2 linked regions of the Niabella yanshanensis genome follow. The protein of the gene in region 2 interacts with the protein of the main gene of each other region in a pairwise test. Links are inferred from orthologs where the notes say so. Each region holds a gene or a part of one and is shown on either strand. Other genes may lie near its edges.

Region 1 (10,647 bases), 200 kb from region 2 along the record:
TAAGTATCCACCAGAAAGGCCCATTGCGCATATTGAATATATTATTTTGTCATCAAACGTACATCAAATTTTTTATTCATGAATTACACATAAGATGAACAAAAAATAGGTGGAATTTCTTCCCGGCCAGCAGGCTTACAGGAGAAAATCGCAGAATTATATACTGGTAGACGTTTTAAGAAGGAAATCCCTTTAAATAATAACGAAGAAGTACGATCCGGAGGACACAATCTAATTAACAGTTGACCCAAAAAGTTTACATTTGCGTTTCGCCGCGATCGGTGAGTTTTTTCACTTTATTAATCTTTATTCGCGGGTAAGAAATTATGGCAAAAATAATTGGAGTTGCAAACCAAAAAGGTGGTGTAGGTAAAACCACAACTGCTATAAACCTGGCTGCCAGTTTTGCAGTGCTGGAATATAGAACGTTGCTGGTAGATGCTGATCCACAGGCAAATAGCACCACGGGGGTGGGTTTTGATCTGCAAAATATAACGCAGAGCCTCTACGACTGTATGGCCAATCAAACCCCGGCTCAAAACGTTATACTGAAAAGCGACATTCCCAACCTGGATCTGATTCCTTCGCATATTGACCTGGTGGGAGCTGAAATAGAAATGATCAATTATCCCAACAGGGAAACGGTGCTGAAGGAAATTCTGGCGGCGGTACAGGATAATTATGATTTTATCGTGATCGATTGCTCTCCGTCCTTAGGCTTAATCACCGTAAATGCTTTAACTGCTGCCCAGTCGGTGGTAGTGCCGGTTCAATGTGAGTTTTTTGCCCTGGAGGGACTAGGAAAGTTATTGAATACTATTAAGATCGTACAAAGCCGCCTTAATATGGATCTGAAGATTGAGGGGATATTGATGACTATGTATGATGCCCGTCTGCGTTTATGCAACCAGGTGGTGAACGAGGTACGCCGGCATTTTGATGAATTAGTGTTTAGCACGATTATTCATCGGAATTCCAAACTGAGCGAGGCGCCCAGCTTTGGCAAGCCGGTAATTTTGTACGATGGCAATAGTAAGGGCTCGGTTAACTACTTAAACCTGGCTAAAGAGATCTTACAAAAGAATAACCTTACAAAAATTCCAAACGAGGAGAAAATATTAGAATAAGTTAACAAGTTGAAGGGTTGATAAGTTGAAAAGGATAAACCTGTGAACTTTTAAACCTGTCAACATATCAACTAAAAATGGCTACACAAAAATCGAATAAAGACGCACTAGGAAAAGGTATCCGTTCGCTGCTGGGCAGTATTGACGCGGAGTTGAAAAGTGGTACCGGGGATCTAAAAAAAACAGTAGTAGAGGCAGCAACTAATATTTCCAAGATACCTGTGTCGGAAATAGAGACGAATCCTAAGCAACCGCGTACTGATTTTGATGAGCAGGCATTACAGGAGTTGGCTCAATCGATCAGGATCCATGACATCATTCAGCCGCTTACCGTTTCCAAAATGGCAAACGGCAAATACAGGTTGATTGCGGGTGAGCGCCGCCTGCGTGCTTCAAAAATAGCGGGGTTAAAAGAAGTGCCGGCTTATATAAGGCAGGCCAATGATGCCGAGTTGCTGGAGCTGGCCCTGCTGGAGAATTTACAACGCGAAGATCTCAATGCGGTAGAAGTAGCTTTAAGCTACAAACGTATGATGGACGAGCTGGAATACACGCAGGACCAGGTTGCGGAGAGAATGGGTAAGGACCGGAGCACGGTTGCCAATTTTATCAGGTTGCTGAAGCTGCCGCCCGATATTCAGCTGGCAGTGAGAAGCAGCGTCATTTCAATGGGCCATGCACGTGCGTTGATCAATGTAGATACAGTAGACAGGCAGTTATTCATATATAAAGAAATTAAAGAAAAAGGATTGTCTGTAAGGCAAACCGAAGAGCTCGTAAGAAACCTTTATAAAGAAAGCGGCGCAGCGAAGAAGCCGGCCAAAAGCAGCTTGTCAGCCCCGTTTCAGCGTATTGAGGATAAACTGGCAACTCAGTTTGATACGCGTGTAAAGTTGAAACATAGCTCCAAGGGCAACGGGCAGATTACCTTTGATTATTATTCCGTAGAAGAGCTCAATAAGCTGTTGCAAAACTTTAACGTGTCTATCGACTAACTTTAACGTGTCAATAGATTAATCTGTATTTTATTTGCACCATGCATGTAGTTACAAAACTTTTTCTTTCTGCTTTATTATACACACTATTGCAGGTGGGTGGTGCCCATGCGCAAACTGTTGATACCACAGTTGCACGTCAGTTAATGGCTGCAAAGGACTCTGTACCAAAGCCCACTATTAAAAACCCCGCTTTCAGGGAAACAGATAGCGCCAAGCTAAGAGACCCCAATGCCCGCATCCCGAGGGTAGCGGCAATCAGGTCTGCTATTCTGCCAGGCTGGGGGCAGATCTATAATAAGAAGCTCTGGTATGTAAAAGTACCGGTTATCTATGCCGCGTTGGGTATTACCGGTGGCATATTCGTTAACAATATAACCTGGTATAACCGTACCAAATATGCATACCGGGTCGCCATCAACATACAGCAGGGGAAAGATTCATTGACAGGTGCTGCATATGGCAAGGTGTATGAAAGCCTGAAGCGCGTTTTTTTTGAGGGAAGCCAGGGCATTCAGCCGGAGTATTTACGTACTAACAGGGACTATTTCAGGAAAAATGTGGACTATGCAGCCATCTATTTTGTTATTGCATGGGGCCTAAATGTGGTGGAAGCTGCAGTGGGGGCTCATTTGAGCAGCTTTGATGTATCTCCCGACCTGACGTTTAAAATACACCCCGGCTACAGTGAAATGGCGCAAACAGCAGGCATTAGTTTGGTATTAAAAGTTAAATAAACCCGGCTATAAAATATTAATTGAAATTATGAAGATTGCATTGATCGGCTATGGTAAAATGGGGAAAGCCATTGAAGCCATTGCACTGGAAAGAGGACATGAGATTGTTTTAAAGATAGATGAGAGTAATATCGCAGATTTTAATCAGGAAAATATAGCGAAGGCAGATGTTGCCATTGAGTTCACCGGACCGCATACCGCTTATGAAAATATCAGGAAGTCAATTGAGTTGGGAGTGCCTCTTGTAAGCGGGTCCACCGGTTGGCTGGATCAAATGCCGGAGATTGAACAATTATGTTCAGATGCCAACGGGGCCTTTATCTATGCCAGTAATTTTAGTGTGGGGGTGAATTTATTTTTTGAGCTGAATAAAAAGCTGGCAGCATTAATGCATCCTCATAAAGAATATAATGTGTCTTTAGAGGAAATACATCACACTCAAAAACGGGATGCGCCCAGCGGAACCGCCATTACATTAGCCGAGGGAGTAATGGAGACCTACCAGGCAATGACGAAGTGGGTAAATGATGTAACGCCTCAACCCGGTGAACTGTTGATTGTTAGTAAAAGGATTGATCCTGATCCCGGTACGCATACGATCCGTTATTCTTCAGAGATCGATGATATCACCATTACGCATTCAGCTCATAGCCGAAAAGGATTTGCTCTCGGTGCCGTAGTAGCAGCAGAATTCCTGAAAGATAAAAAAGGAATTTTTACGATGAAAGAGGTGTTGGGTTTGTAAAACATATATTGGCAGAATTGGAAACGCGCTACTTTGTAGGGCGTTTTTATTTTTATTGAAATGATGTTAAGCATAAGACAGTGTTTTGTTAAAGAGCATGGAGGTAAGGCCACTTTAACTTAGCATAAAGTATTTGTACATTTTATTTGTTACATGTACACAAAAACAAGACTAACCCTTACCGTTGTAGCATTGCTACTTCTACCGTATTTGCTAATAGCTCAACACAAAGACAGCGGGTTTAAAACCAAAAAAGAACGCATACCGCATAAGGCGGCCATTCGCTCGGCCATTTTGCCCGGCTGGGGACAGGTGTATAATAGAAAAGCATGGAAGGTGCCGGTTGTTTACAGCGCATTGGGTTTCACCGGCGGTTTGTTGATCTCTTATCTTAACTGGTACAAAAAATTTCAGACAGGCGTTAGGGTTGGTAATTATTTAATGAGTGATGGCAGTTATCGCAAAGATTCAACCGGTTATTTCGCATTGGATCGGGTAGTAAAGTTATATCTGGGTAATGGGCAGGGACTTGAAACGTTAAAAAGTATTCGGGATGATTCAAGGAAGAATATGGTTTATTCGGGTATATACTTTCTAGTTGCCTGGGGGTTGAATGTCGTAGATGCAACGGTTGATGCCCATTTAAGTCGTTTTGATGTATCAGACGATCTTACATTCGGTATACGACCTTCTATTGATATAGCTTCGCGTACTGCAGGTTTGAGTGTAGTGCTGAAAACAAATAACTGATCTATCCAAAACCAAGACTAATGAATGCAATAGAAGATTTAAGCATAGAAAAAGAAATTTTGCCTTTGTTCGATTTTACTGTAAATCATTTTGCAAAAGAACAACTACACGAACTTTTCCGGAAACCGCTGAATTCTGTTGTCAGTATACTGGAGCGGCAAGATATTGTAAAAGGATTTATGACTAATGAGGGCGTGTTAGCCAACTACTCTTACTCGAAGTCGGATTTTTATGAAGTATATGAATTTCTGCATAGCCAGGATAAAGCAGGTCATGCTAATGTACTTTTGCTTAGGATAGGTTTTTCTAAACGAGATACGGGCCGCGCGCGGTCAGCATTGATTCAGCTGGTTACATTGTTCAGAGAAATTGAAGTGTACTATGTAAAGAAGTTGGATACAAAACCTTTCCCCGAAGCTTATAAGACAGAACTTAGAAAACTATATGATTTTTTTACTTCATTTAATCTGAACTATTATGAAGGGCGGATAAAGGAAGACTCTTTTGAGAAAAAAGATCAGAAAGCTTTAGCCCGGATTATTGGGGAGAAGCAGAAGAATGGTGAGATAGAACGCTTTTTTAAACACTTTGCCGTTTTCGAGGCGTATGTATCAATTAGTAAATCTGTATTGAAATATGGATTTTGTTTCCCTGTTTTTGAAGAGCGGGGCCTGGTACTTAAAGGTGTTTATCACCCTCTTTTGATAAACCCTGTGAAGAATGATTTTTCTGGAAAGAATAACGTTTTGTTGCTAACGGGTCCTAATATGTCAGGGAAATCTACCTTTTTAAAAGCAATTGGTATTTGTGTTTACCTGGCACATGTCGGTATGGCTGTTCCTGCAACTGCAGTGCAAACGCCGTTCTACAATTTGATTACGGTCTCTATCAATCATTACGACGATATGATGAATGGTTACAGCCATTTTATGCTGGAAATAGTAAGATTGAAGGAGGTCGTAGAAAAGGCAATCGCAGGTGTAAGATGTTTTGCCATTTTCGACGAACTTTTTAAAGGCACCAATATCGAAGATGCTATTGAGGTTAGTAAAGCTACAATCAATGGACTAGCCCGGTTTAAACCTTCTTCATTCTTAATTTCAACTCATTTACACCAGCTTAAAGATGTAGAGGCTATAGCGGAAAACAACATTGATACCTGCTATGTTGATTGCGCAGTAAACAATGGAATTCCTGTTTTCACCTATCAGGTAAAACCAGGCTGGTCTGATCTTAAAATTGGCCAGCTTCTTTTTGCAAAAGAAGGACTGTACGATCTTTTGCAAACAACTACTACTAAAAATGTTGTCAGGCGCGGCTTTCTACCTCGCTCGCCAAATCCCTGAAAGCTTTTTTACTCACTTCATCATCACTTACCATTACCGGGATGCCGATATCCCCGCCTTCGCGGATACTTTGCACCAGAGGTATTTCTCCCAGGAAGGGCAATTCGTATTGTTCGGCCAGCTTTTGAGCACCCTTTTTGCCGAAAATGTAATATTTATTATCAGGTAGTTCGGCCGGTGTGAAGTAGCTCATGTTTTCTACCAGTCCCAGTATTCTTGCATTTAATTGGGCCTGGCCGAACATGGCAATACCTTTTTTAGCATCCGCAAGCGCTACATCCTGCGGGGTGCTTACAATCACAACGCCCGAAACTTTGATCATTTGAAGCAGGGTAAGGTGTATGTCTCCGGTGCCTGGAGGCATGTCTACGATCAGGTAATCCAGGTTCCCCCAGTCGACGTCGGTAACAAACTGGCGGATAGCGCTGCTGGCCATGGGGCCGCGCCACACCACGGCCTTGCTTTCATCTACTAATAATCCAATGCTCAGGAGCCGGATACCAAATCGTTCCAGCGGAACAATGACTCCTTTGCCATTTACATCTTTCATTAAGGGACGCTCTCCGCGTACGCCAAACATAATGGGAACGCTGGGGCCATAAATATCTGCATCCATGAGGCCTACTTTGGCGCCGGATTCTGCCAGTGCCAGTGCCAGGTTGGCGGATACCGTGCTTTTGCCTACACCGCCCTTACCACTTATCACCGCAATTACCTTTTTTACGCCCGAAAGGGGCGCGTTTTGCTCCTGCTCATAAACGGTATCTGCCACAGGCTTATTTTGAAATGCTACTTTTATGATCGCGTCTTTATTAACCTGTTCTTTAATAGCTTTAATGGCTTCACTCTTAAGCTTTAACCTGAGGTCCGCATCGTTGGTGTCAACAATAAGGCTAAATGAAATATAATACTTTTCGATAGTCAGATCCTGTACAATACCTGCGCTTACAATATCTTTTTCATTGCCAGTATGATATACTGTTTTTAACGCATCCAATACTTTTTCCTTCGTCATTATTAAAGCTTATGTTAAATTCAAATATAAATGCCAAAGTTAAACACCTATGCAGCCAAATTGTTGTCTTTATTAAAAATCATGTACTTAATTTTGGCGCAGTGAAGAAGATATTGTTTTTAGTTAGCTTTTTAATGGGGGTAACCGCGGCAAGCGCGCAATTTGAAAAAGCCCGTGATTCTGTGGTTCAGCTTTTTGGGGTGATCATGACTGCTGATAGCCTGGAAGCAATTCCTGCCGTGAGCGTAACCGTAAAAGGAACCAAAAGAGGAACCATCACTAATAATGAGGGCGTTTTTTCAATTGCAGTACTAAAAGGCGATGTGATCGAATTTTCGCACGTCAGCTTTCTGCCTGGTTCGGTCCATGTTCCCGATACTTTAAAAGGCAGCCAATATAGCATTGTAAAAACCCTGGTACAGGATACTGCATTTCTGCCTGTAGCAATTATCAGGCCCCGGCCAACACCGGAGCAGTTTGCCAGGGATTTCGTTAACGTCCCCATTGCGGAAGATGAATTGGAGATACTCCGGAAGGCCAATACCCCCGAAGCCAGAAGAGCGTATTTAGCCAAATTGCCGCAGGATGGCCGGGAAATGACCAACCGGCAATTGAATAACGTATTTCAACGCGCCCGTTACCAGGGACAGATACCGCCTATGAATATATTCAGCCCGGCAGCCTGGGCCGAATTTATCAACGCCTGGAAGCGGGGGGATTTTAAGCGGAAATAAGGTGAAGGGGAATAGTGAGTAGTTAATAGGCAGTGGATAATAGATAACTCCCGGCGGGAAATTATTATTATCCCGTATTCCCTATACATCTCGTATCTAATATCTGGTATCTAATATCTGGTATCTAATATCCCGCATCCCGTTACAATTCCTTCAATACTTTCTTGATCAGGTCTTCCAAAGCGAGTTCAGGTTCTGCCTGCAGTAGTTTCGACAGGTTTTGTTCTGCCTGTTGGCGGTTGATGCCCAGTGCCAGCAGCGCTTCGAGCGCATCTTGCTTTACAGAAGATACGGTTGATTTACCTGGTGTTATTACAATATCTGTATGCTGTTTGCCTATTTTGTCCTTGAGCTCTAAAACAGCTCTTTCCGCTGTTTTCTTGCCGATGCCTTTGATCCGCTCCAGTGCTTTACTGTCTTCATGTAAAATAGCGGAACTTACTTCTTCCGGCTTCATATAAGACAGGATCAGGCGAGCCGTATTGGCCCCGATACCCGAGACACTTATTAATAATAAAAATATGTCCTTTTCCTGTATATCGCTAAATCCGTAAAGGAGATGCGCATCTTCTTTTATAATAACATGTGTATACAATAAGCCTTTTTCCTGGTTTTGTATTTTCGAATAGGTATTAAGGCTGATGTTAACCTCGTATCCGATGCCGCCAATATCTACGATCGTGGCTGATGGTGTAATATTTACAAATGTTCCTTTTAAATAGCTGATCATTTGTCAAATATCAAATTTCAAATCATAAATCACAAATCATAAATTCCACTACCTTTGGCGTCCCCGAAGGAGTACTTCGGCAAAATATTTTTAAGAAAGCAATGGCGAACAAAATTACAGCGGCAATCACAGCGGTTAACGGCTATGTTCCAGAAGATAAACTAACAAATTTCGATCTTGAAAAAATAGTGGAGACCAACGATGAGTGGATACGTACCCGGACTGGTATCGAGGAAAGAAGGATATTGAAAGGTGAAGGAAAAGGGGTAAGTGAAATGATTGTGCCTGCTGTGAAGGGATTGCTGGAAAAGCGTGGCATTGATGCTACCGAAGTAGATTGTATTATCGTTGCAACCGTAACGCCGGATATGGTGTTCCCGGCAACAGCGAATCTCGTAGCTCATAAAGTAGGCGCAGTTAATGCTTTCGGGTATGATGTGTCTGCGGCATGTTCAGGTTTTTTGTACGCGCTTACGCAGGGGACGGCCCTGATTGAAAGCGGTCGTTACAAAAAAGTAATAGTTGTAGGCGCCGATAAAATGAGCGCCATTGTTGATTATACAGACAGAACTACCTGTATTATTTTCGGGGACGGTGCCGGCGCGGCCCTGTTAGAGCCCAACGAGGAAGGATTGGGTATAAAAGACAGCCTGTTGAAAAGTGACGGGAGCGGAGCTCAGTACTTAAGGATGAAGGCTGGTGGCAGCGCTTATCCTGCCAGCGCCGAAACAGTAGCCAACCGGGAGCATTACGCTTACCAGGAAGGGCAGACTGTATTTAAGTTTGCCGTAAAAGGAATGGCTGATGTAAGTGCAGAGCTTCTGGAAAGAAACAACTTAACCGGTAATGATATTGCCTGGCTGGTACCGCACCAGGCCAACCTGCGTATTATTGATGCGACAGCCAATCGTATTGGTTTGCCTAAAGAAAAGGTAATGATCAATATCCAAAAATATGGCAATACCACGGCAGCTACTATTCCTTTGTGCTTGTGGGAGTGGGAAAGCCGGTTGAAAAAAGGCGATAAGCTGGTACTTGCGGCCTTCGGTGGCGGATTTACCTGGGGTGCTACACTTATTGACTGGGCATATTAAAGCCAATGTTTGTAGTTTAAGGTTCCGGGTTATTTAATTATCACTCATTATTCATTACTTATTACTTACTCTTTGTCATCTGATATAAAAATACGCCCTGCGGAAGCGCCTGATTGTTCACGCATTTTAGAATTGGTGCGGGAGTTGGCCGAGTATGAAAAGGCTCCGGCGGAAGTTACGGTAAGCCTGGACCATTTTTCGGAAAGTGGGTTTGGAGCCAATCCTGTTTGGTGGGGCTTTGTAGCCGAATACGAGGGCAGGATAGTAGCCTTCGCTTTATATTATATAAGGTTTTCTACCTGGAAAGGCCAGGCTATGTACCTCGAGGATATATTGGTTACCGAAGAGATGAGAGGGAAAGGAATAGGAAAGCTGTTATTCGAGGCATTGATTGACGAAGCCCGTAAAAAAGGACTCAGGAGAATGTGCTGGCAGGTGTTGGACTGGAACGAGCCTGCTATCAATTTTTACAAAAAATATAATGCGTCATTTGACGGTGAATGGGTCAACTGCGCCATCGATATTTAAAAAGTAAAACCTCCTGCTCGCAGGAGGTTTTTTTCTATAAGCAGTGTAAAACAAAGTACTAGAATGAATATACTGCAGCCACCAGGACAGATGCAGCACTTTTGGTATCGCTACCATCATTTTTCTTAAATATAGGGTCTTTGGCGCTATCGATCCTGAACTCAGGAATAATAGCCAGACCGCTAACCGGTTTGATGTTAAACGATAAGGTAGCCTGTGTTATTGAAGTTCCCTTGGGATCTACATCTCCATAGGTTCCAAAAACAAGACCTTTATCTTTATCGTCAAAATATTCACCTCTTAGTGTGATGCCAAATTTTTCAGTTGGGTCAAGGTTTAAGTATAAAGCTGATCCCCACCATTTGCCCGAACCGCCGCCTACAGGGTCGATCATTTTAACGGTTCCATCATAACCAAGCGAAAACATATCACTGATCTTAGCTGTTGCCGTAAGGCCTATCTGGTTAATGTTGTTGCCTGCAGTGTCTTTGCCTCCCACATAGTTTAAAAATGCATTCACATGCTCCGATGTTTTGCTAAACTGTGCTATGGCATTCTTTTTTGCGAAGGAAGCCGATAGGAAGTCGGTTGGATTGGCAACACCGGCCATAAGCCCGAATCCGTTTCCTAACGTAAAGTCTGCTTTCAAACCCGTATGTGAAAAAGGCCCGTAGGAAAACATATAGCTCATGCTATAGTTACGGTTGAGTTGCGGGTCCAATACTTCATAGCCCAGGTGAGTTCCCCATTTACCTGCTGATATCCTGATATTATCTGTTGGATTATAAGTTACATAAGCTTGTTTAACAGCTTGTAAAATGCCCGACTCTGCGTACGAGAATTCGG
Region 2 (10,203 bases):
GCCACCTGCAGGACCGTCTTCAACTGATCAGTTGTTAATGGAAATTCGCGACGAATTGAAAAAAAGGCCCTGATTGGCTGCTTAAATATTAATTTCGTGAAGTCCTGCTTTGACGGCAGGACTTTATTATTCTAAAATAGATATGTAGTGACAAACTCCACTTACCAGATAAAGTTATCTCAGTTTGAAGGTCCGTTCGATCTGTTACTTTTTTTTATTGAACGCGATGAGCTGGATATCTATAACATTCCCATTACCCAGATTACAAACGATTTTCTCGATTACATTCACAACCAGGATGCGCTGAACATAGAATTGTCCAGCGAGTTCATACTGTTTGTATCTACCTTGATGCGTATTAAGGCAAAGATGCTGATACCACGCAAAGAGCTGGATGCACAAGGAAATGAGATCGATCCGCGTGAAGAGTTAGTAAGCAAATTACTGGAGTATAAGAAGTTTAAAGAGGCTGCAGCCTTAATGGCGGAAAAAGAAGCGCTCCGGATGCTGATGATCAAACGGGGAAATATTCAGAAAGAGCTTTCTCATGTAGGAGAAGAAGCAGGAGAGGGCACTGAGATACAGGCTTTATCGCTTTTTAAATTGATGAAGGCTTTTGAAAAGGCCATGCAGAAATATAGTGATCGAATTAATAAGCCGGTTCATACGGTTGTGCAATACAGCTATACTATGGAAACCAGCCGTGGGCAGGTTCTCAATTTAGCGCAGGCTGCAAAAAAAGTATCTTTCGAAAAGTTGTTTGAAGTGGCCGAAAACCGCGTTCAGGCCATCTTCATGTTTCTTTCGGTATTAGAGCTGGTGCAACAGAGCTTTTTGAAAATCATGATCGGGGAGGGGAAAAATAATTTCATCCTTGAATTCGTTGAGCCGGAAGACCGCGACCCGGATATAGAGGTAAGTGATGTTTCCTCATTTGATTAACAGGAACTGTTTTTGCTTATATATGAGCTACGTCTCTAAAACATTATAAAAAATAAAAACTACAACAAATGAAACGCTTCGCAACAGCCAACTGGCAGGGATCGGGTAAAGAAGGTAAAGGAACTAATTCTACCCAATCGGGTGTGTTAAACAACGCCCAGTACTCTTTTAAAACCCGCTTCGAAGACGGAAACCCGGGCACAAACCCGGAAGAACTGGTAGCTGCTGCTCATGCCGGCTGTTTTACCATGAAGCTGAGCTTTGTATTAAACGAAGCAGGTTTTACTGCCGATAATATTGATACTAAATGCACGATCGATTTCCAGGATGGCGCTATTGTGGAAAGCCATTTGGATATTACAGCTACCATTCCCCGAATTGATGATACGCAATTTCAGGCAGCTGTAAAAAATGCAGAAGAAAATTGCCCGATCAGTAAGTTATTAAACACTAAAATTACCTCAACAGCTACTTTAGCTTAAGATAATTATATACGCACAAAAAAATCCCCCGTTCAAATTAACGGGGGATTTTGGTATATAAATGTTTGATTGCCTAAATTTTAAAACCTAGCGTTAAGAGAACTCTGGAATTATTGCTTTTGATCTGTGCCGGGAAAAAATCATTTGAGGTTAAACGATAAGGAAACAACACATCTTTTCCAAAGCTATGTACATATCCTAAATCGATGAAGAAACCTTTGTTGCGGTATCCCAGGCCGCCTGTACCTTGTACCAGCTCGCCTTTTTCACCAGCAATATTTTTATAAGGATTGCCATAATAAGCACCCCCAAAACGAACTGCAATAGTATTAAATTTCAACTCAGCACCCAATCTTGCATTTACGGCTCCTTTGTAGGCGTTGTCTATTGCATTATTCAATGGACGGAAATAGTCGTTATTGGCGCCGCGGTCATCTCTTGTAGTGCGAAAATTAGACGCCATATAATTTACGTATTCAACGTCGCCTGAAATAAAACCTTTTTGGCTATTAACATCATTTACATTGCCAAACAGCAAAGAGAAGCTCCCCATGAATTTGTAAGGGGTGTTAAGGTTATAGTCATATACCAGTTCTTTGCTGGTATTTTGCTGATCAACATCATCAAGATTAGCACCAGCGGTTGCTACATAGCTATCACTTAAAGAATAAAATGTTGGGGAGTGCGCAGCAAAACCCAGTCTTAAATTGTCAGTCGCTTTAAAAACAACACCTGCTTTTACGTTAATGCCAACCCCTTTTGTAATCAGGTCATCGTCAAACCATGCAGCATCAAAACCATTGTTGGTTGTTTCCGGGTCCTGCTCAGTATATTGCCTGGTGGCGCCATATCTCAACATAGGGATACCAATGGTACCTCCAAGAAATACCCTGTCATTTAAATTGGCCGCACCTGCAATTGCCAGCTCTGTAATGCCGCCGTTAGTAGCAATTACTTGTCTTTGCTCAAGGCCACTGGCTATTGCTAAATCTACAGCCGCAGAGGAGAGGTCAATATCGCCGTTGGGTTTTTGCGTTTCTTTAATCCAACCTGATTGTACTGCCAGTTCGGAACCATATTCATTCGTCCCGTTATTGGCTACAATATCATCGATAAAATAATCAGCCATAGAAGTACGGCTTAATTGTCCTCCTTTATTGGTGTAAACAACCCGGTTATTAAAGTCGGCCAGTCTGTTAATTGCAATACCGAATGCAGAACTTTTCAAAGAACCGCCTCCATATGAAGGTTTACCTAAAACAAAACCCGTAGTTCCCAGGAAGCCCGAAGATTGGTTTTCTTTTTGAGATACCCCCAGGTAGGTACTGTTGTTATTTAAAAAGTTACCACCACCAGAAATCACAAAGTCGCCGGTTTTATAGAAGCCAATATTGGCCGGGTTAGAAAAGATGGTAGATATTTCTCCACCGATAGCACCATTGGCGTTACCAATAGCCTGTGAGCGGGCTGTTCCCGAGGCCTGTAGCCAGGAATACCGTAAGGCGTCCTCAGGTGTTTGTGCCTGGGAGGCAGTATATGCAGCTACAAGCGTAGCAGCCAGGAAAATTTTTTTCATGTATAAAATTTAATAGGTTTAAAGTAGTGACAGAACTCTGTTCGTAAACGGCATGATTTAAAATCTCCTGCCACTTCCGCCACCACCGCCTGAACCTCCTCCGCCACGGCTTCCACCGCCACCGCCGCCCGAAGGCGCTGAGTAAGAAGGAGATGAAGATGGTTGAGAGTAACTGGGTTGGTTGTTATTCCTTGGTGCAGAATAAACGTCACGGCTATAAGTTTGCCCCTGGTTGTAAGAACGGTTATAACTTCCAGTATTAACCGAGCGTCCGTAGGAGCCCGAATTGCGGGTATTGGTGCTTACACTGGCATTGCTTCTTACCCCATAAGTACTTCTGTAAGTACCTCCGGTAGGATTGATATATCCCGGGGTAGTACGTCCGCTGCCGGTACCCATGCTCACGTTTCCTCTACCTCCATAGCTGCCCAGATTGGTGTTGGTGCGCGGACCGTAATCTGCCCTGCGACCCGCAATTACACCGCCGCCATACCAGCCACCCCAGCCCCAGCCGGGTCCGTACCAGCCATTGTACCAGGGGTCATACCAGCCACCCCAGCCGCCCCAGCCAAAGCCACCGCCCCAACCGGCATACCAGGGACTATTCCAACCCCAGCCGGCGCCCATACCCCAGCCGCCCCAGCCAAATCCTCCACCCCAGCCCCAGCCGGAGTACCAGGGGTTGTACCACATGTTCCAGTAACTTACAGGGCTCCAGGGATTATTCCAATACCAGGGGTCATTCCAATACGCCCAGTTATTATAATAACTGAAATTATAGCGGTCGCCATAATAATACCAGTCATTTAAATCACTCCAGCGGTTGCGGTTGCGCACTTTCATACGCAGGTAGCGGTCGTCATAATCTTCGTATTCCTCATCTGCATCATCATAGGTACGATACCGCCTTTCATCGGTTTTCTTAATTTTCGCATATTCCTCCTCCGTAGGGGCGGGCGAACTATACACGTCATCTGGTGTTTGCCCGGTTCGGTAGGCGGTAGAACAGCTGGCTAATGCCACCGTTATACCTACCAGAAACAGCAGGGTTGTAGATCTTATTTTCATTTTGGCCATTTATATATATTTAATAATTGTTTTAATTCGGCTTAAAATTTACATTTGCGATCCCTAAAACAGCAATTTGTAAAAATACACATTCTCTATTAATTGGTGTGACGCTGAAATGTGATAAAAGGATGCACAATTTGCTTTTAATTCACAACATTTTTTGTTAAAAAAAGTTGCTGTGCAAAATAGGGCGTTAAATCGGATAATGAGGGGGGAAACAAACAAGAATATAGATAACCAGCCTATTAATTAACTGGTTTTAAAACATAACATAATTATGAGCAAAGAAATTACACCAAGGCAGCAAGATTACTCACAGTGGTATAACGACCTGGTGCTAAAAGGAGGGTTGGCTGATTACTCTGCGGTGAGAGGTTGTATGGTAATTAAGCCCTATGGGTTTACCCTTTGGGAGAATATGCGAGACGCGTTGGATAAGATGTTTAAGGATACCGGACACGTGAATGCGTATTTCCCGCTTTTTATACCTAAGAGCTTTTTGAGTAAAGAGGCGGCTCATGTAGAAGGCTTTGCTAAAGAATGTGCGGTAGTTACTCATTACCGCCTGAAAAATGATCCTGATGGCAAGGGTGTGGTGGTAGACCCTGAAGCAAAACTGGAAGAAGAGCTGATCGTGCGTCCCACCAGTGAAACAATTATATGGAATACGTATAAAGACTGGATCCAGTCTTACCGTGACTTACCCATTTTGGTAAATCAGTGGGCCAATGTGGTGAGATGGGAGATGCGTACCCGCCTGTTTTTGCGTACAGCCGAGTTTTTATGGCAGGAAGGACATACCGCACATGCCACGCAGGAAGAAGCAGAAATTGAAGCAAAAAAAATGCTGGATGTTTATGCCGAGTTTGTAGAAGAATTTATGGCTGTCCCCGTAATAAAAGGGGTAAAAACTGAAAGTGAGCGTTTTGCAGGGGCTGTAGATACTTATTGTATAGAAGCTTTAATGCAGGATGGCAAGGCTTTGCAGGCCGGCACCTCGCATTTCCTGGGGCAGAATTTTGCCAAAGCATTTGATGTACAGTTTTTAACCAAAGAGAATAAGCAGGAATATGTTTGGGCTACGAGCTGGGGCGTAAGCACCAGGTTGGTTGGCGCCCTGGTAATGGCACATAGTGATGATGAAGGATTAGTGTTACCTCCGCGAATTGCTCCATTGCAGGTGGTAATTGTACCCATTTATAAAGGCGAAGAGCAAAAAGCATTGATTGATGCCAAGGCCGATGAAATCCTGGCCGATCTAAAAACAATAGGTATCAGAGCCAAGTACGATGGTAATGACAATAACAGACCGGGCTGGAAATTTGCTGAATATGAATTGAAAGGCGTTCCTGTTCGTGTTACTTTGGGTGCCAGAGATCTGGCTAATAACCAGATCGAGATCGCTCGCAGGGATACAAAAACCAAGGAATTGATTCATGCAGATGGCATCAGCCAGTATATTGACGGATTATTACTGGACATCCAGAACAACATGTTTAAAAAGGCAAAAACTTACAGGGATGAGCATATTACCCAGGCAGATTCCTGGGATGAGTTTGTTCAGTTATTAGATGATAAAGGCGGCTTCATTTTAGCCCACTGGGATGGTACTGCTGAAACGGAGAACGAGATTAAAGAAAAAACAAAAGCCACTATTCGTTGTATTCCCATTGATGATATGGGATTGGAAGAAGGTGTATGTGTGCTGAGTGGCAAACCTTCTAAACGACGGGTGCTTTTCGCGAGGGCATACTAATAAAACAAGAATCTGTTTGCAGCCAGGGAATTTCAAAAAGTTTCCTGGCTTTTTATTGAACTACCTGCAACAAAAAAGATCTCCCGGAGGAGATCTTAAAAAGATTTGGCCAAAGCCTGTATTTTAATTCTTTTTGATTAAGGCAGTCATGGGATTGCGCAGGTTTTCAAAGCTGGTCATGTCAATGCGCACTTTACCTACGATAATCGGACTTTCTATCCGGATAGGTACATGATTCGCATCGTCTGTTACCCAGACCGTCATTTGCTCGCCGCCTTCAAAAATGGTTCCTTTAATGGTTAAAGGTTTGAATTTGATTGTATTGAATTTGCCATACTTAGTACTAATCACCTCTTTCCCCAGGTATCTCACGTACATAGAATGGACCTCGTTATCAAGAAATACGTTGAAGGGTATTCTGTCATTCACTTTCAGGCCATTAAAATTAATGTTTCTCGCGTAAAAAACTGCACTCACCACATCATGTGCACAGGCAGGTATTTTAAACACACCCTCACTGCTTATAGCTGTGTTAGCCGACCGGTTAAAATTGACGTTCTGATATTTTTTATATCCTCCTTCATTAACATTTCTTACGAATTTGAGTGGTAACAGGCTTTCAGCATCCATAAAGGTTTCGTAAGTATCTCTGGCTTTATAAGCCCATTCATAGGACGGTAATGTATAACCTTCACCTACTACATGGTAAACGCTTCTGCCATTTAGCTTCTCCAGGGTAGTTGTAAAAGACCCCGCTCCGGCGCTTACATTAATTAGTTTGGCTGCTGTGTAATAAACAATAAAACCTACTTTTTCTCCGGCCTTAAAAGCCGTGTTGTTAATGCCACATTTTTGAACAGGTTCGTTTTTTTCAACGGCAGGCAACTTTGTATTAGCCAGGGCAGCAATAGCAAACAGAGAGAGTACAGATAATTTAAGTGCTTTCATTTCTTTTTTTAAAAATATTTTTAATACCCAATATCAGCAGGCTCCCGATAAGCGCAGGAAATACCAGGTTGATTAACCATATACTTAACGAAGTTAAGCTTACACCCAAATGGTTGGTTGTAAATAATCCCATAAGCTGGATGCTCAATTCGTTTTTTAAGCCCAAATCAGTAAAAAGTGCAATGGTTGGTATAATCGCCATTACTAAAAACATCACACTTATTCCCATCCAGCTCTGTAATATGCTTACGTTTACGTCGAACAGCTGAAACAGTAAAAAATACTGCAGGCTGAATATCGCAAACCGTACTACAGATAAAGACAAGAACTTCACGAGTAACGTTGCATTGATATGCTCAATAGCCTCAATGGCCCAGGCAAACTTACTCACCTGTGGCAATTTATCAATAATTTTTATTAGCCAGGGCAAACGGAAATAAAATAACAGTAGTGTAACAGTAATAACGGCCGAAACCCATAAAAAAGCATTCACAAATGCTTGTGTTGCAATGCCTGCCAACACCAGGTCCTGCCTGATGCACAGCAGGGCCGCTAATCCGGCAGCAAAAGTAACAATCAGTTGACTCATATTAGCTACAACTGTCAGCGAAATGGCCTTAATACGGTTCCCTTCGCTCATATAGAGCACGCGCCCTATATATTCACCTACACTGTTAGGAGTGCTGATGGAAAATGAAATCCCGGAAAGAATAGCTTTAAAAGCCCTGCCGAAGCTGATATGCTGTATTCGTTTCACCGCAAGCATCCATTTGTAGGCTTCCAGGCTCCAGTTAACGGTCATCAGGAGTACGGTTATCACGAGAAACCAGATATTGGAGCTACCAAGCGACAATTTAATTCGGGAGAGTGATTCCTCCACGCCTTCCTGTCGGCTGATCTGGTTATAAATCGACCATGCCAGCCAAATAAAGAGTACCGGACCTAGAAAGTAATTGATGAATATTTTGATATTTTTGTTCACCTTCACAAGGAGGTAAAAATAATATCTGTTTGCAAGAATCTTCCAAAATAATATTGGGTATTGATCCGGGAACGATCATTATGGGTTATGGGATTATCGCGTGCCACCGCCAGAAAATACAATTGCTGGAAATGCACGCATTGAAGTTACCGGCTAAAAAGAACAATTACGAAAGATTAAACCTGATCCATCAGAAAGTAACGGACCTGATTAAAACCTATCAACCAACCGAATTTGCGATCGAGGCGCCTTTTTTTGGCAAAAACGTGCAAAGTATGCTGAAGCTGGGTCGTGCGCAGGGCGTGGCCATAGCGGCGGCCATGCATCATAACCTGCCTATTACCGAATATTCTCCCAAAAAGGTAAAGCTGGCCGTTACCGGAAATGGCAACGCAGATAAGGAGCAGGTATGGAAAATGCTGAAGCAAACGATGAATATCAAAGAATTACCGCAGTATTTTGACGCTACAGATGCCCTGGCAGTAGCCGTGTGCCATCATTACCAGATCTTATCGCCTATTCCTTCTGCGGGAAATTTTAAAGGTTGGGGCGATTTTATCAAGAAAAATCCCCAAAGGGTAAAGTAGCTCACTCTAACTACCCGAAAAATTGAGTAAATTGCAGGTAAGATGGCTGGTAACGAAAAACAATATATAACAGAGGAAGAAGATGATTTGTCGTCGGTGGTAAATGAGCCGGAAGATTCTGGGTTTGAGAAAGCTGAAAATGATTTACTACGTGCTGCTTTAAAACGAACTTACAAGGAACGCTTTTTAGTTATGACCACTTTAATGAAAAGAAGCGTTATGTTTAAAAATGCGAAAATTACTTATTAGCCTTACGACTAAATAGCGGGCTCTTATGGACATATTTGACACCGAGTTGTTAGAGTTTTGGAGCTATCTTAACAAACATAAAGTGAAATACATTATGGTTGGCGGCGTTGCTATCAATTTTAACGGATACCAGCGCAGTACCGAAGATGTTGATGTTTGGCTTAAGGACACAAAAAGCAACAGAGAAAAATTTCGAAAGGCATTCGAAGAGTATTCCGGCGAAAATTATTACATGATCGCCACCATGCAAATCGTACCAGGTTGGACTTATTTCCATCTCAATAATGGTTATCGGTTGGATTTAATAACGAATATGAAAGGGCTGGAAGGGTATTCTTTTGAGCAATGTCTGAAATTGGCGGGTGTGGCGGATATTGATGATGTTCTTGTTCCTTTTTTACATATTAATCATCTTATTGCCAATAAAAAAGCAGTAAACCGCCCTAAAGATCAGATAGATATTATTTATTTGGAAAGAATAAAGGAACTAAGAGAAAAAGAGAACCTCTAGCAGAAGGACAGGAAACTGCTATTTCTTAACTTTTCAATCGCCAAATCGGCCAATTTTCCCATACTCCCCTTATCTTTGCGCCAAATTTCACCGAATTATGGGTTCAAACGGCTTCAAATCCTTTCTAGTAGCGGCTTTCAGCCTGTTTTTAGTATTTGCAGGGCAATCGGCTTTTTCACAACATGAGGGAGGGCATGAAGCTGCTCCGGCAGAGCAGCACGAGGCTGGCGAACATGGCGCAGCTGCAGAATCGGCTTTTAACCCTGGTGAAGCTATTTTGCACCACATTGCAGACTCCCACGAGTTCCATTTTTTCTCTTTTAAAAAGAGCGATGGCAGTGAATTTCACGCAACTTTACCTTTACCGGTTTTAGTATATTCTCCGCAGAGAGGTTTTTCGGCCTTTATGTCTTCCAACTTTCATCATGGGCATGAAGTTTATAATGGTTATAAATTAGAGCATGATAAAATAGTGCCTGTTGATGCAAACGGGAATGTAGATGAGTCTGTGAAAGTTTTCGACTTTTCTATTACTAAAAACGTATCGCAAATGTTATTAGCGCTGATCGTTTTAGTATTGATATTAACCTCTTTGGCTAAAAAATACCTGAAAGGTGAAGGTGTTACTTCAGCTCCTAAAGGTTTCCAGAATGCGGTAGAGCCGGTTATTACTTTTGTGCGTGACGATATTGCGAAACCTAATCTCGGACCGAAGTATAAAAAATACCTGCCTTACTTGTTAACTGTATTTTTCTTTATCTTAATCAATAACATTTTTGGATTATTGCCCGGTGCAGCTAACGTAACAGGTAATATTGCTTTTACAGCTGTAATGGGTATTATATCTTTCTTCGTGATCCTTTTCAGCACTAATAAGCATTATTGGGAACACGTATTCTGGTTTCCTGGCGTACCACTTCCGGTTAAGATCCTGATGATCCCTGTAGAGCTATTAGGTGTGTTTACCAAGCCTTTCGCCCTGATTGTGCGTTTGTTTGCTAATATGACTGCTGGTCACATTATCATCCTGAGCTTTATCAGTTTGATATTTATTTTCGGAGAAATGAGCAAAGGTGCAGGATACGCATTCTCTCCTGTT

What was found.
Region 1: the proteins of ruvC (region 2) and ruvA interact in binary tests that used the Escherichia coli proteins (3 or more experiments, as listed by UniProt). The link is inferred for Niabella yanshanensis from one-to-one orthologs.

What each region holds. Positions count from the first base shown.
Region 1 is NZ_CP139960.1:4,289,765-4,300,411, forward strand. What follows is about bases 6,386-9,169. They hold ruvA (Holliday junction branch migration protein RuvA), read right to left. Parts: upstream 8,180-9,169; coding sequence 7,592-8,179; downstream 6,386-7,591. Other genes in these bases: U0035_RS17875 (Mrp/NBP35 family ATP-binding protein), read right to left, coding at 6,386-6,715; U0035_RS17880 (carboxypeptidase-like regulatory domain-containing protein), read left to right, coding at 6,817-7,449; U0035_RS17890 (beta-ketoacyl-ACP synthase III), read left to right, coding at 8,281-9,169. Also shown: U0035_RS17840 (metallophosphoesterase), read right to left, coding at 1-31; U0035_RS17845 (ParA family protein), read left to right, coding at 327-1,127; U0035_RS17850 (ParB/RepB/Spo0J family partition protein), read left to right, coding at 1,205-2,122; U0035_RS17855 (DUF5683 domain-containing protein), read left to right, coding at 2,164-2,859; dapB (4-hydroxy-tetrahydrodipicolinate reductase), read left to right, coding at 2,888-3,604; U0035_RS17865 (DUF5683 domain-containing protein), read left to right, coding at 3,758-4,354; U0035_RS17870 (MutS-related protein), read left to right, coding at 4,375-5,700; more of U0035_RS17875, read right to left, coding at 5,663-6,385; more of U0035_RS17890, read left to right, coding at 9,170-9,273; U0035_RS17895 (GNAT family N-acetyltransferase), read left to right, coding at 9,346-9,801; U0035_RS17900 (outer membrane beta-barrel protein), read right to left, coding at 9,860-10,647. UniProt on the Escherichia coli protein: The RuvA-RuvB-RuvC complex processes Holliday junction (HJ) DNA during genetic recombination and DNA repair.
Region 2 is NZ_CP139960.1:4,092,063-4,102,265, forward strand. The notes cover bases 6,765-9,565. They hold ruvC (crossover junction endodeoxyribonuclease RuvC), read left to right. Parts: upstream 6,765-7,786; coding sequence 7,787-8,344; downstream 8,345-9,565. Other genes in these bases: U0035_RS17005 (DUF3108 domain-containing protein), read right to left, coding at 6,765-6,775; U0035_RS17010 (lysylphosphatidylglycerol synthase transmembrane domain-containing protein), read right to left, coding at 6,765-7,757; U0035_RS17020 (hypothetical protein), read left to right, coding at 8,387-8,593; U0035_RS17025 (nucleotidyltransferase), read left to right, coding at 8,619-9,104; atpB (F0F1 ATP synthase subunit A), read left to right, coding at 9,202-9,565. Also shown: large conductance mechanosensitive channel protein MscL, read left to right, coding at 1-73; U0035_RS16980 (segregation and condensation protein A), read left to right, coding at 148-942; U0035_RS16985 (OsmC family protein), read left to right, coding at 1,011-1,424; U0035_RS16990 (aromatic hydrocarbon degradation protein), read right to left, coding at 1,498-3,000; U0035_RS16995 (hypothetical protein), read right to left, coding at 3,058-4,068; proS (proline--tRNA ligase), read left to right, coding at 4,349-5,827; more of U0035_RS17005, read right to left, coding at 5,951-6,764; more of U0035_RS17010, read right to left, coding at 6,762-6,764; more of atpB, read left to right, coding at 9,566-10,203.